DNA from 4 places in the Desulforamulus ruminis DSM 2154 genome. Region 3 is predicted to be linked to each of the others. Evidence: riboswitches for the same ligand, from Rfam matches in the RefSeq annotation. Region 3 holds a riboswitch; each other region holds the start of a gene.
What was found. Region 3 has a riboswitch for cyclic di-AMP ahead of DESRU_RS02855 (APC family permease). Riboswitches for the same ligand answer to the same signal wherever they lie in the genome.

Region 1: linked by a shared signal. The riboswitch ahead of DESRU_RS04425 (C40 family peptidase) and the one ahead of DESRU_RS02855 (APC family permease) in region 3 are both predicted to bind cyclic di-AMP.
Region 2: linked by a shared signal. The riboswitch ahead of eam (glutamate 2,3-aminomutase) and the one ahead of DESRU_RS02855 (APC family permease) in region 3 are both predicted to bind cyclic di-AMP.
Region 4: linked by a shared signal. The riboswitch ahead of DESRU_RS00780 (CAP domain-containing protein) and the one ahead of DESRU_RS02855 (APC family permease) in region 3 are both predicted to bind cyclic di-AMP.

The regions. Positions count from the first base shown of each region.
Region 1 is NC_015589.1:894,730-897,978, reverse strand. It holds gene DESRU_RS04430 (S-layer homology domain-containing protein) at 1-569, shown strand, start outside; gene DESRU_RS04425 (C40 family peptidase) at 676-1,326, opposite strand; cyclic di-AMP (ydaO/yuaA leader) riboswitch at 1,333-1,467, opposite strand; gene DESRU_RS04420 (zinc dependent phospholipase C family protein) at 1,621-2,310, shown strand; gene DESRU_RS04415 (sodium-dependent transporter) at 2,350-3,249, opposite strand, start outside.
Region 2 is NC_015589.1:1,663,783-1,667,031, reverse strand. It holds gene DESRU_RS08335 (hypothetical protein) at 1-238, opposite strand, end outside; gene eam (glutamate 2,3-aminomutase) at 406-1,668, opposite strand; cyclic di-AMP (ydaO/yuaA leader) riboswitch at 1,675-1,805, opposite strand; gene DESRU_RS08325 (winged helix-turn-helix domain-containing protein) at 1,922-2,536, opposite strand; gene hydG ([FeFe] hydrogenase H-cluster radical SAM maturase HydG) at 2,671-3,249, opposite strand, start outside.
Region 3 is NC_015589.1:576,010-579,258, reverse strand. It holds gene DESRU_RS02860 (hypothetical protein) at 1-30, opposite strand, end outside; gene DESRU_RS02855 (APC family permease) at 64-1,950, opposite strand; cyclic di-AMP (ydaO/yuaA leader) riboswitch at 2,038-2,166, opposite strand; gene DESRU_RS02850 (sporulation membrane protein YtrI) at 2,324-2,815, opposite strand; gene DESRU_RS02845 (YtrH family sporulation protein) at 2,812-3,147, opposite strand.
Region 4 is NC_015589.1:148,069-151,317, forward strand. It holds gene yabG (sporulation peptidase YabG) at 1-13, shown strand, start outside; gene DESRU_RS00775 (chymotrypsin family serine protease) at 79-1,083, shown strand; cyclic di-AMP (ydaO/yuaA leader) riboswitch at 1,290-1,427, shown strand; gene DESRU_RS00780 (CAP domain-containing protein) at 1,431-2,378, shown strand; gene DESRU_RS00785 (DUF3794 and LysM peptidoglycan-binding domain-containing protein) at 2,569-3,249, shown strand, end outside.

The sequences.
Region 1 (3,249 bases), 320 kb from region 3:
ATAGGGAAGATTTGCTTGAGGCCGTAAGAATACTTCGCTATGAAAAAGGTGCCTGGGCCAATACCAATCTGGACTTTACCATTGTCTTCAGCGAAAATGATGATGATCTGGTGATCAAGCTAGACCGTGATGAAAAGCTGGCCGGCAACACCAAATATTGCATTACCTTGGCTGATAATATGCTGGAAACCGTAGCAGATGACTCCGACGATGCTAAAACTTTTACAGCTATTGCTAAAGGGGAATGGACCTTTGCTACCGGAGAAAATGAGTTAGCCCTGGAAAAGGCGACAGCCAGCAGCAAAAATACGGTTGTACTTCAGTTCAATGAAACTCTTCAGAAAGGTGAAGACTTTAGTTCCAGCGGGGCCGGAATTCACATTTTGAAGGGGCATAAGGAACTGGATATCGACGCAGCGGGGATCTCCAAGAATAAGCTGACCGTTACCTTGGATGCAGACGACAGCCTTGAAGACGGTGAAGACTATAAGGTATGGATCGGCGAGGGTGTGATTGATTACTTTGCAATGAACGAAGATGACGCTTTAACCTTTGAGTACCAAGAATAAATAAACGGCACCTTTACGGTGCCGTTTATTTATTCCTGAAGCAGGTCTGTATTTTCAGGAAGTTTTTCATACTTAAACCCCGGAAATCTCTCCGGGGTTTTATAAGCTAGGGAATAATTCTGTTGGCTCCGCGGTAATTTTTAGACCAGTAGCTGTCGGCGAGGGAATCAATCCGGACACCCCTGGAACTGGAAGAGTGAATAAATTGATTATTACCGATATAAATACCGGAATGGTTAATTCCGCTTCCTCCAGTATTAAAGAACACCAGGTCTGCGGGTTCCAATTGTTCCTTCTTAATGACAGTACCGGCGTTGTATTGCCCGGCAGCAGTATGGACCAAATCAATATTAAAATTTTTAAAGACATAACGTACGTAACCGGAGCAGTCAAAACCTGCGGGGCTCTCTCCACCTGAACGATATTTGGACCCGATCAGTGTCTTGGCAAAATCCAGTACAGCGGTAATTCTGCCGCCCCCTCTGGAAACCTGCTGTTGGGATTGATTGGCAGACGAACGAACAGACTGATTTACTGAGTCCGGCAGGTTTAAAACCTGGCCAACGCTAAGATTGTCGCTAGTTAATTGATTGATTTGCTTTAAAGCCTCTACAGTAGTTCCATTCCGGTTGGCAATAGCCCACAGGCTATCTCCCTGGGCTACGGTAACTTGTGCCGCGTAGGCGGAACCCGTTCCTAGAACCGTTGCCAGACATACGGAAGCAACCAGTAAGGAAAGTTTCCTCCTTATTGACAAACGCTCTTTCCCCCACTTTCTACTCCTACGGGGTTAGCTGACGGGTTCGGACCGAAAGATAGCCCGCTACCAACAGGTAGTTCACCCCCAAAATAACGGTTCCCCCGTTTCCTCAAAATAGAAATTAGGCGCCCATTTTATATTTTATTAGCTATTTCGCCATTTGTTTCCAGTTTCCTGCTTAAAAAATGAGATTTATTCTTTTTTCTCTAAAATAGGTCCTTTTTCCTATAAAAGAAGGTTATTCATATTTTCCCCTGATTTTGGAAACAATCATCCTAGGAGAGTGCTTAAATGACCTTAACCCATGCTACATGGAACTGCGCCAAAGTAATGTTGGCTCTGACCCTGCCCTTTCAGGCGGTTATCCCCAATCAGCAGAGAGATACGCACCATTTTTGCAACCGGCAGGCCATTGAAATCCTTAAGCAGGACGGTTTTCACAAAGAAGCAAAGCTCGCTCATTCCTATCTATATGCCATGGATCGTGGTTCGGTCTGGTGTGACAGGGGATTTAAAAATATCAGCCATTATTATGATTCGCGGGAGGGAACCGGCCTTTGGCGCGGTCCCGACGCATCAACGGAATGCCTGCAATATTTTAACCGCGCACTTAAAAAGTGGCAGCGGGGTTATTATAAGGAAGCCTTTTTTTATCTGGGCGCAGCCTGCCATATCGTTCAGGATTTATGCGTGCCTCATCACGCCAGGGGACAGGTTTTAGGAGGTCACAAATTTTTTGAAGATCGGGCCAGAGATCAATACGAGAATTACTCCCTTTATTCCGGTGGAATTTATCATTTGTCAGACCGCCCGGAGGACTGGGTCAGAAAAAATGCTTCCTTTTCCTCGGACTTTCTTTCGCAAGTGACGGATAACAGACCTCTATCCGTCATCGATGAGACCATTCAAATTTTATTAAAAAGGGCCCAGAGAACCACTGCCGGGTTCCTGCAATTTTCTATTCATCATATGAAGATATAAGTAAAACCCCGCCACAGCGGGGTTTACTTATATTACAGTTTAATCAAACAAACCCAGGCCGCTCAGCAACACAATCACGATGGCCACCGGCACCACAAACCGGACGACTAACCAATATCCTTGAATCAGCCTCTTGTTATTCAAGCTCCCGGAGTTGGATATTTCATCGGCTATATCCCACCGGCTTAGCTTCCAGCCGGCAAAAAGAGCAATGGCTAGACCGGTAATGGGAAGCAACAAGTTGGAACTGGTATAATCATAAAGATCAAACAAGGTCTTACCAAACAGGTGGAAATCTGCCAACAGGCTGTTGGAAAGAGTAGCCGTACTTCCAATCAGGGCCATCCCCAGGGCGGTAACCACCGTGGCTCTTTTTCTGGACCAATTTCTTTCCTCACGCAAGTAAGCAACCGGCACTTCAAAAAGCGAGATCATGGCACCGGTGGCGGCGATGGAACTTAAGATAAAGAAAAGCGTCAGGAACACCTGTCCGAAGGGCATGGAATTAAATACCATGGGAATGGTCATAAAGAGCAATTTAGCACCATCTGTAGGACTAAAACCAAAGGCAAAGACCGCCGGGAAAATAGCCATGCCGGCCATCATGGAAACCACAGTATCGGCCAAGGCAACCTTTACCCCGGTGCCGATCAGGTTTTCCCCTTTGCCAATATAACTGCCGTAAGTAATCATGGCACCCATACCTACAGACAGTTTAAAGAAGGCCAGACCCATGGCCGCTAAAACCGTAGCCCCGGTAATTTGGGCAAAGTCGGGTTTAAAGAGAAAGGCCAGTCCTTCACTGGCTCCGGGTAAAGTCAGGGCCCGGATATCGCAGATCAGCAATAAAACAAACAAAATAGGCAGCAGGGTTTTGGTCATCCGTTCAATGCCGTTCTTAACTCCTGCCAAAATTACGGCACCGGTTACAATCAAAAC
Region 2 (3,249 bases), 1.1 Mb from region 3:
ATATTTGTCCGATCATAAAAAATGCCGTCAAGTAACAAACCCCCATGCCCACCCGGGTATCCAAAGAAGAATCTTTGTTTCCCAACCAGGTGAGAACTTCATCGGTAAAATCAAAATTGGAGGAGGATTCCAAAGGGAGGACGGTTCCCGGAGGGATAAAACCCCCATTGAATTCAACACTTTTAATCATGTTTAACACCACCGAACATTTGTTTTGTTGTGATTTTATACCAAACATTCGTTCTTGTCAATCATAAATTTGCTTCGGAAAAAAATTTTATCTGCTGAACCAGCGCAAAATAAAAGGGCTGCGCAAAAAGAACACAGAATCGTTCCTTTTACGCAGCTCATTATTTTATAAAAGATAAATTGGGGACGCTTTCTGGTTTACCGCAGTCTTATAAGCTAACCGCTGACGGAATAGGGAATAACTCGTTTTTCCCAGGTACGGATCGTTACATGATCATTTTTATTTTCTAGAATATACTGGGGTAGGATCGGCGTTTTTCCATAACCATTGGGGGCGTTGATAATGTAAGTGGGTACCGCCAGACCGGAGGTAAACCCTCTCAATTGTTCCATAATGTTAATACCGTCTTGCACCCCGGTGATAAAATGCCGGGTACCCTTCACCGCTTTCGCATGAAAAATGTAATAGGGTTTCACCCGAATGCGCAAGAGGCTGTGGTTTAACCGCTTCATGACATGGGGATCATTGTTGATGTCTTTCAACAAAACCGCCTGGTTACCCAGCACAACTCCGGCCTTTATCAGCATATCGCACGCTTTCTTGGCCTCAGGAGTCACTTCCAGGGGATGATTAAACTGAGTATTCATGTAAATGGGCGGGTGCTTCTCCAGCACGGAGCATAGCTGGGAAGTAACCCTTTGGGGCATGGTCACCGGTATCCGGCTGCCAATCCGTTTGATTTCAACATGGGGGATATTGTCAAGCTCGGTTAACAGCCAGTCCAACTGCTTGTTGGATAGGAGCAACGCATCTCCCCCGGTTATTAAAACGTCCCTGATTTCGGGATTTTCTCTGATGTACCGCAGGGAAGCCTCCAGCACTTGCCTGGGCTTATGAACATCAATATCTCCGATGTTCCTGCGTCTCTGGCAATGACGGCAATACATGGCGCACTGATTGGTTACGTTGATAATTAAGCGGTCCGGGTAACGACGGGTAATACCGGCCGCAGGAGAAGTAAACTCCTCTCCCATGGGATCTTCCTTGCCGTAGCGGTCAAGAATCTCCAGGCCGCTGGGGATAGCCTGGCGCCAAACCGGGCCTTCTTTTCCGCCGGCAATGGCAAGGGCTAAATAATAGGGCGAAACAGCCCAGCGGAACTGACGGCCTACCTTTTCGATATCGTTAAATTCGTCGGATTCCAGGCGAACCAACCGGCTTAAAATTCTGACATCTCTAATCCGGTTGGCCATCTGCCAGCGCCAGTCATTCCACTGTTCCTCAGTGGCATTAAAATACTCCAGCAACTCACTTTTTGCCTTGGTGTATTCTCCTTGGATTTCAAACCCGTCCGGTATACTTTTTTTCTGCTCCAGGTATTCTGTAATTTGATCCTTTAATTCTGCCGCCCTTCTAAGGGCAATGTCCCTTTTCTCCCATTCTAACTGCTGTTCGTCCTGCCACATCTTTACAGACATACTATCCCATCCTTTCCTTCATGCTTACGAAGTTAGCTGACGGGTTCGGGTCGAAAGGAAACCCTACCTATTAACATAGGATTCACCCCGGAATTGGTTCCTCCGCTTCCGATCACGGAATTAAGCATATTTTTCCAGGCAACGTCATGTTTTTATAAAGTTGCCACAACTCATTATATCATGCAAGTTGTTTTGAATTCAACATAAAAAAGATGCCTTAGCACCTTTTTTATAAATCATATTCTAATGTTTATTAAACTCTTACTAATCCTTTTTTACAGGAGGCGCTTAAAGTTCCAAAGATGGTAATAATATCGCCGCCTTCAATCACATTTTTTGAAGTAGGATTAACAATTTCGCCCACATCTTTTCTTTGAATAGTCAAAACACGGCTCTGATCGCACAGTTCCAATTGGGAAAGATATTTTCCCACCAGCGGGGATTCGGGTAATACTTTCCACTCTTCAATTTTGTTAAATCTTGATTCCACCTGAAGGGTATGCTCCATTAATTCCTCGATCAACTTGGATATTTCTTCATTTAATTGATCCCGTTTCTTGACCAAATCATACAACTGTTCATGCAAACCCTGGAGCACCCGTCTTTGACCAAAGTCCTCCAAATATTTCTGCGCCGCGTCAAGGGACTTAACAGCCACTCCCACCCCTGGTGTAACTTGAACAATTCCTGCTTCCTGCAACAAAATCAAAGCCCGGCGAATGGTCTCCGGCGAAACATTATACTTCCCCGCCAAAGTTGACCGGCCAAATATCTTTTGGCCCTCTTGATATTCTCCCCTTACGATCCTGTCCGCAATGTCCGCGGCAATGTTCATGTACTTGGCTAAATGAACCTCTCCACTCTGCAAGATAAAAACCTCCGAAAAATTTTTGTCTGCGTTTATATTATAACTTCATTCCTATTATAACTTCATTCCGAAAAATTCATAGGGGTTAACAAAAAAAACAGCCTGTTCTCAACTTAACAGGCTGTTTTTGGCCATTAAAAGTATAAATCTCTGGCCCCTTGCTCAATTTGTTTTAACCGGTCTTCAGTAATCCTGCGAATTTCCGGACTTTTAATTTCTTCCAGATGACGGCGGATGGTCTCATCTCCCAGTTCCCTGGTTTCCGGAGAGGCATAGTCCAACAGGTATTCTTTAAAGGTGAGAATGGCGTTGGGCTGGCATACGTTTTGAATTTCCCCGTTTTTAGCCAGTGCCATAAAGCGGTCCCCGGTGCGGCCTTTACGGTAACAGGCGGTACAGTAGCTGGGCAGCCAGCCGGACTGACAAACCGAGTTCAGAACTTCATCCGGGCTGCGGTGATCATCCACGGCAAACTGCGGCGGTGTATCGTCACAACAGCAGTCGGTTTTTCCATCGGCCAAACAGGCCAGACGCTCGGCCTCTTTTTTATATCCTCCCACCCCGGTACAGGAACCGGCGGAAATCTGAGAGATGCCGTAATTGAGCAGCATATCCCGGTATTGGGGACTTTCCCGGGTGGAAATAATCATGCCCGTATAGGGAACCGCCAAACGGAGAATGGCAACCAGTTTCATAAACTGTTCGTCATTTAC
Region 3 (3,249 bases):
AAAAATCTTTTGCCGCAACAAAAACTGCAAATAACTCCCTCCACATTCTCTTTACCCTCTGGGTCATTTTTCAAGGTGATAGGGTACTACGGTAACAGCTACACGCTTATTCATAATTAGCAGCGTGCGCAGAATAAACCCGGTTTGATTGTGCAGCAGCCTGTGCCACCATTTCTTGGTCTCAAACTCCGGTATTAAAACGGTGATAAAGTCTTCCGGCTGGCTTATCTGCTCAATCTCATCGATATATTGAAGCAATGGTTTTAGAATTGTACGATAGTTGGATTTGATGGCTTTTAATTCCACGCCGGGATTCCATCGCTCCCAACGCCCCTGAACTTTTTCATAGGCAACATCATCGGTAGCCACATACAATGCCACCACATGGGGTGACAGCCTTTTGGCATAACCCAGGGTATTGGCTACCACCCGGTTAACCCCCGCCACCGGAACAATCACCCAATGTTTGCCCTGACGAACCGGTACCTGGTGGCTTTCTAATATTTCCTGTGGTAAAACCAGTTGTTCTCTCATGTCCTGATAGTGGCAATGAATTCTTTTAAAAATATAGATTTGCAGGGGAATGGCCAGCAGGATCAACCAGGCTCCGGCAGTGAATTTAGTAACCATAATCACCAGTACAACAATTCCGGTGATGGATGCCCCCACCCCGTTTAGCAGGGCTCTTCCTTTCCATCCTGCGGTCCCTTCCCGGCGCCAGTGCACCACCATACCGGACTGAGCAATGGTGAAGGAAAGGAATACGCCTACCGCATATAGAGAGATAAGGTGTTCCGTATTACCATTATAGCCAATAATTAATAATGCAGAAATAACACTTAAAAAAACAATGCCGTTAGAAAAAACCAATCGGTCTCCCCGGGCCGCAAGATACCTCGGCATGTAACCGTCCCTGGCCAGCAGGGACAGGAGCGGAGGCAAACCATTATAAGCGGTGTTGGCCGCCAGGTAAAGGATTAACATGGTCAACACCTGGATGTAATAATAAAGCCACCCCCGCCCAAATACACCTTCCGCCAACTGTGACAACATGGTTACATTTTCCTGCTGCAGCAAATGAAAATGCATATTTAAAAAGGTAATGCCCAAAAACATGGTTCCCAGCAGGACGGACATGCAGTAGGTGGTTACCTGGGCATTGCGGTATCCGGGTTCCTTAAACATGGGAACTCCGTTGGAGATAGCTTCAATCCCGGTCATGGAACTGCAGCCGTTAGAAAAAGCCTTCAGGGCTAAAAAAAGAACAGCCCAGTTAAAATGCGCTTCCAGGGAGGAAGACGGGATCACCGGAGCGGCTCCGGTTAAAGCGTGATACAGGCCGGTACCCAGCAGAAAAAAGATACCTAGGATAAAACCATAGGTTGGAAAAACAAAGGCTGTGGATGATTCCCGAATGCCCCTCAGGTTAATAAGCATTAATATACCAAACAATACAAATAAATCAATACCCACGCGATGGGGTATTAGAACAGGCAGGGCTGAGATAATGGCATCGGTGCCGGAAGAAATACTCACCGCCACCGTAAGGCTATAATCAATTAACAAAGCGGCGGCGGCGATCAGGGAGGGTATCTCCCCCAGATTTTTTTTGCCCACGGAATAGGAGCCTCCGCCGCCAGGGTTGGCCTTGGCCACCTGGACATAAGAAATGGTCACCAGCCCTAGAAGAAGCAGGATGGCCAGTGATACCGGCGCCACATACCCATAGGCCACAAATCCCGGAACGGTGAGCATAGCAATCACCATCTCCGGACCGTAGGCCACGGAAGATAAAGCATCGGAAGAAAAAATGGCCAGGGCTTTCCATTTGGGAAGCTTTTCCCGGACAATGTCCTGGTTATGCAAGGGTTTTCCTATAATGAAACGTTTCAACATTTGAAACAAATTGACCTGTCCCCCAAACTGAAAATTCCGGCTGTACCTAAACATTATTATTGCCTCCCAGAACATAAAAATAACGGCGCTTAAAAGCACCGTCCGTTGGCATGGCATGACAAGTAATCCAGGTCAAAACCCGGATTATTTCTTCCACGCTTACGAGGTTAGCTGACGGATTCGGGTCGAAGATTAACCCTACCATAACGTGATGGATTCACCCCTGAAAATTGGTTCCCCCGTTTCAACTGAATTCAGCGCTTATAAGATTGTATGGTTGTCACTGAACCAATACTACGCCTGTTAAATTACAAAGTACAGCCTCATTTTCCTTTAAAAAAATCCGTTTTAGTTCTTTGTACGAAATGGTTTTCCTCAATCTCAATCAATCGTTTCAGGGACTGTTTTTTCATCTCTTTTTATTTTTCTAAACTTGATTTTTTTCCTTTTTTTGAAGCGTTACTTTTAGGTAAAGGGTGATCTTTTCGCTGATAATAGCTAAATAGGTTTTTAATTGGTAGTGGTTTCCATTCACTTCAATTTCCCGGTTATCCACTACGCTGGGTATCCAAAGGATATCCAGGGTTTTTACCTCTTGACCCATTAATGGTTTCAGCCAGATCTTTATTTTTTCGTTCACTTCCAGTTTGAGCCTTATGTCGTCATATTCGGTCAAACCCTCTCGGGAATCCAGCAATAAGTAGGTTTCAACCGCATTCACAGTATACTTTTCCTTTTGGCTGGAGCTTTCTTTGATTCTTTGCAGTTCAACGGTGGTATCCTCCAGCCGGGTTTGTAAAATCCGGTTGGTCATGGCCAAGCGGTCCACTTGATGGCCAATCAGAACATTAATTGCCGCAGCTCCCAGCAGTGCTCCCAGCAGGAAGAAAGCCAGACTCTTTAGCCATCTCCACTTCATTCGGAACTTCCCCCGCAGATGGCCAGTATCAGATAATAACCGGCCTGGGTTCCCGCCAGAGCACTAAGGATATAAAAAATTTGTTTGACCACCGCCCGGACCTCTCCGTTAAAAAGACCGCTTTCCAGAATTTCAAAGGTCGAAAAGGTTCCCCCGATGGCTGCTGCAATGGCCCAAATTTTAATATCCCGGGCTAATTTTAACATCACCGTCAGAGAAGGCTCCCGTACCAGTACCGCAGCCAGGGAACCGATCAGCACCGCCCCCAGCATAATTCCCAGGGCAGTAAAAAAAATTAAAAGCACTTTTTGTTCAAAGGTTTCCACGGGCATCCCTCCCAGGGACAATCTCCTAATGATTATTAGAAAAAGTTCTAAAATATGCCCGTTACACCCCTTCATCTCATAAGCAAAAAGCAGGCCTTAAGCCTGCTT
Region 4 (3,249 bases), 430 kb from region 3:
AACAAACTATTAAATGAGTAGCCCTTTGAATTCCTCCGCATATGATGATTTAGGAGTTTATAGGGAGGGATTTCCTTTATGGATAAGCATTTAAAGACCGTTGAACGTGCCCGGTGGAGGCTGCTGGGCATGAATAATGTTGTAGGCGTGGGTGTTGGTTACAAGCATGTGGGCTTGGAACGGACGGAAAGGCCCGCCATTATTGTATTTGTTAAAAAGAAAGAGACTTCTGAGAATCTCAGCAGGGAAAATCTTGTACCTTATAAAATTAACGGCCTGGAAACAGACGTCATCGAAATTGGCGAAGTCCGCTTGTTGAGTGAACGCACCCAGGTCATTCGACCGGCCCAACCCGGGGTCAGTATCGGCCATTACCGCATTACCGCCGGTACCTTTGGGGCCGTGGTGCGGGACCGGGATACCGGGGAAAAATTAATTCTTTCCAATAATCATATTTTAGCCAATGCCTCCAATGGCAATGACGGCCGGGCCGCTGTGGGAGATCCCATTTTACAGCCCGGGGAATATGATGGCGGCACCAAAGATAACCGGATTGCCACTTTGCTCCGGTACATTCCCCTGCAAAAGGGAGAATCTCTAGCCACCTGTCCGGTAGCCAACGTTGCGGCCCGGTTGGCCAATATTTTGGTGCATACCCTTCGACCCAATTATGATTTAAGATTTTTTAAGCGCGGCAGGGCGGAAAATTTGGTTGACTGTGCCGTGGCCCGGCCGGTTCGCGAGAATGTTATCTTTGAAGAAGTTCTGGGGATTGGGCGAATTGAAGGGTTGGCTGAAGCCAGACCCGGCATGCCGGTTGTAAAAAGCGGCAGAACCACCGGTATCACCAAGGGGACCGTTACTGCCGTAGGTGCTACGCTGGAGGTAAAACTGGACGATGAAAGCACCGCTCATTTTAGCGGCCAGGTGGTGACCAATATGAAGTCCCAGGGCGGAGACAGCGGGTCCCTGGTGCTGACGGAAGGCAACCGGGCCGTTGGTCTGCTGTTTGCAGGTTCTGATAAAGTGACGGTATTTAACCCTATTCAACGGGTACTGGAAAAATTAAATGTGGAGTTATAAGCTAGACCAACCCCGGGGACGAAAATCCCGGGGTTTTGTTCCATAGTAAATAATGGTATAGATGATCAATCATGAGAATTTATCCAGAAACTTTGATCATTGCCTATAGAATCTAATTGATTCAATGATTGGCATGTCATACGGTTTTTGTAAGAAAATCCATTTTTTTGTATATTTAGGACAGGCCTTCCGGTTCTGCCGGAAGGGTAAAATTCATGCCGAATCCCGGGAGGTCCCGGGTACGGAGGAACCAGCCATTTGGGGGTGAATCCTTTTATTTTTTAGGTAGGGTTATCCTTGCCCGAACCCGTCAGCTAACTCCGGAGGCAAAAAGGAGGAGAAAGAAAGTGCAGTTTCGTTTAAAAAGAGTTTCCATGTTTCTTGCGACCTTGTTCACGCTCGCCTTTCTGGTATCCATGGCTAGCCCCCAAGCGGCTTTGGCTGTAGACAAGGATGGCCAGCAAATGGTTGCCCTGGTGAATGCGAATCGGTCTAAAGCGGGACTTCCGGCCCTGCAGTACGATTCCCAGCTATGTGCTCAGGCAGCCCAACTCTTAAGCGCCTACCAGAAGACCGGCCAGATTCCCAGCACCGCAAACCTGTATCAGGTAGCTAAAAACGGAGGTTACAAATCCCTTGGACAAACCGTTGTCCGCGGTAGCGATGTAAAGGCCATGGTTGATAAGCAACTAACTTGCTATGGCAACAGCTCGGTTTTAAACGCCAAGTACGACTGCGTGGGTGTGGCCATGGTCAACACCACCAGTGGCAAGCTTTGTGTTCAACTACTGGCCACCAAGGGAAGCAGTAAGCCCGCAACGCCGAAGCCTACGCCCACGCCGACCCCCACTCCTACACCTGGGGATGGGGAACCAAATGAAGGCTCCGGTTCCTCGGATGCCAGCATGAACCAGTTGCAGCAGCAGGTAGTGGATCTGGTCAACGCGGAACGGGCCAAACAGGGACTTAAACCGGTGGTGGCCAAGCAGGACTTAACCGCTGTAGCTCAGTTAAAGGCTCAGGATATGTACAATAAAAAATATTTTTCTCACACTTCTCCCACTTACGGTTCCCCCTTTGACATGATGCGCCAGCAGGGAATTAGTTACACGGCCGCCGGCGAAAATATTGCCATGGGACAGAAGACCGCCCAGCAGGTCATGACCGACTGGATGAACAGCTCCGGTCACCGGGCGAACATTTTAAATGCCAATTATAATGAAATTGGTGTGGGAGTTTACCAGAGTTATAATGGTTATGGTTATATCTGGGTGCAGGAATTTGCCCGCAGATAACGTTTCGGGACAAACCGTGTCCTTGGAATAAAGCCTGGATAATGAACAAAATACCAGAATAAGGCAGCAGGAGGATATATTTCCTCCTGTTTTTTTTCATTTTCTTGAGGATTGACCACATTTTCAGCACATTTCTCCAGCCAAACCAATATATATATTAAGGAGATATTCTGAAAGGAGGCTATGATAAATGGCCATGAAGAGGCAGCCTAAGACGCGGTACCGTAAAACACGCGCCTACGAGAGAGCCGGAACCACGACCGAACCGTTAAGAACAGAAAGGCTGACCGTGGAAGAGGTAATCGCTGAAAATACCGAGCAAACCATAGTTCGTGGAACCCTCTCCGTACCAGAGGAAAAACCCGAAATTGAAGAGATCCTTGCCATTGACACCAAGGTTAAGCTGAGGAAGGTTGAGGTTATTCCCGATAAGGTTATTGTTGAAGGAACCCTTAAACTGAGAGTGATGTATTCTGCCTTTAAAGATGACCAGTCTGTACACACCTTTCATGACGAAATCGATTTTGTGGATTTTGTGGATGTTGAAGGCGCCCGTCCCGGCATGAACAAGGAAGTTGACATTGTGGTAGAGGATGTGAGCCTGACCAGAAATCCCAAGTGCGCCGCGGATTGGGATGTAGCGGCAGTAATTATGGTTACGGCCAGGATCACCGAAACCCGTGAAGTGGATGCCCTGGTTGAATGCCCGGAGGGGTTTGAATGCGAGTCCGAACAAATGAATCTGGAGCAATTGGTAGGCAGTGGCTCCAAACAAGTATTGATTGATGACGAATTTGAAATTCCGGAACGCAAGCCCGATGTTGAAAAGGTCCTGCGCTGCATGTGCGATGTTGAAATCACCAATGTTAAA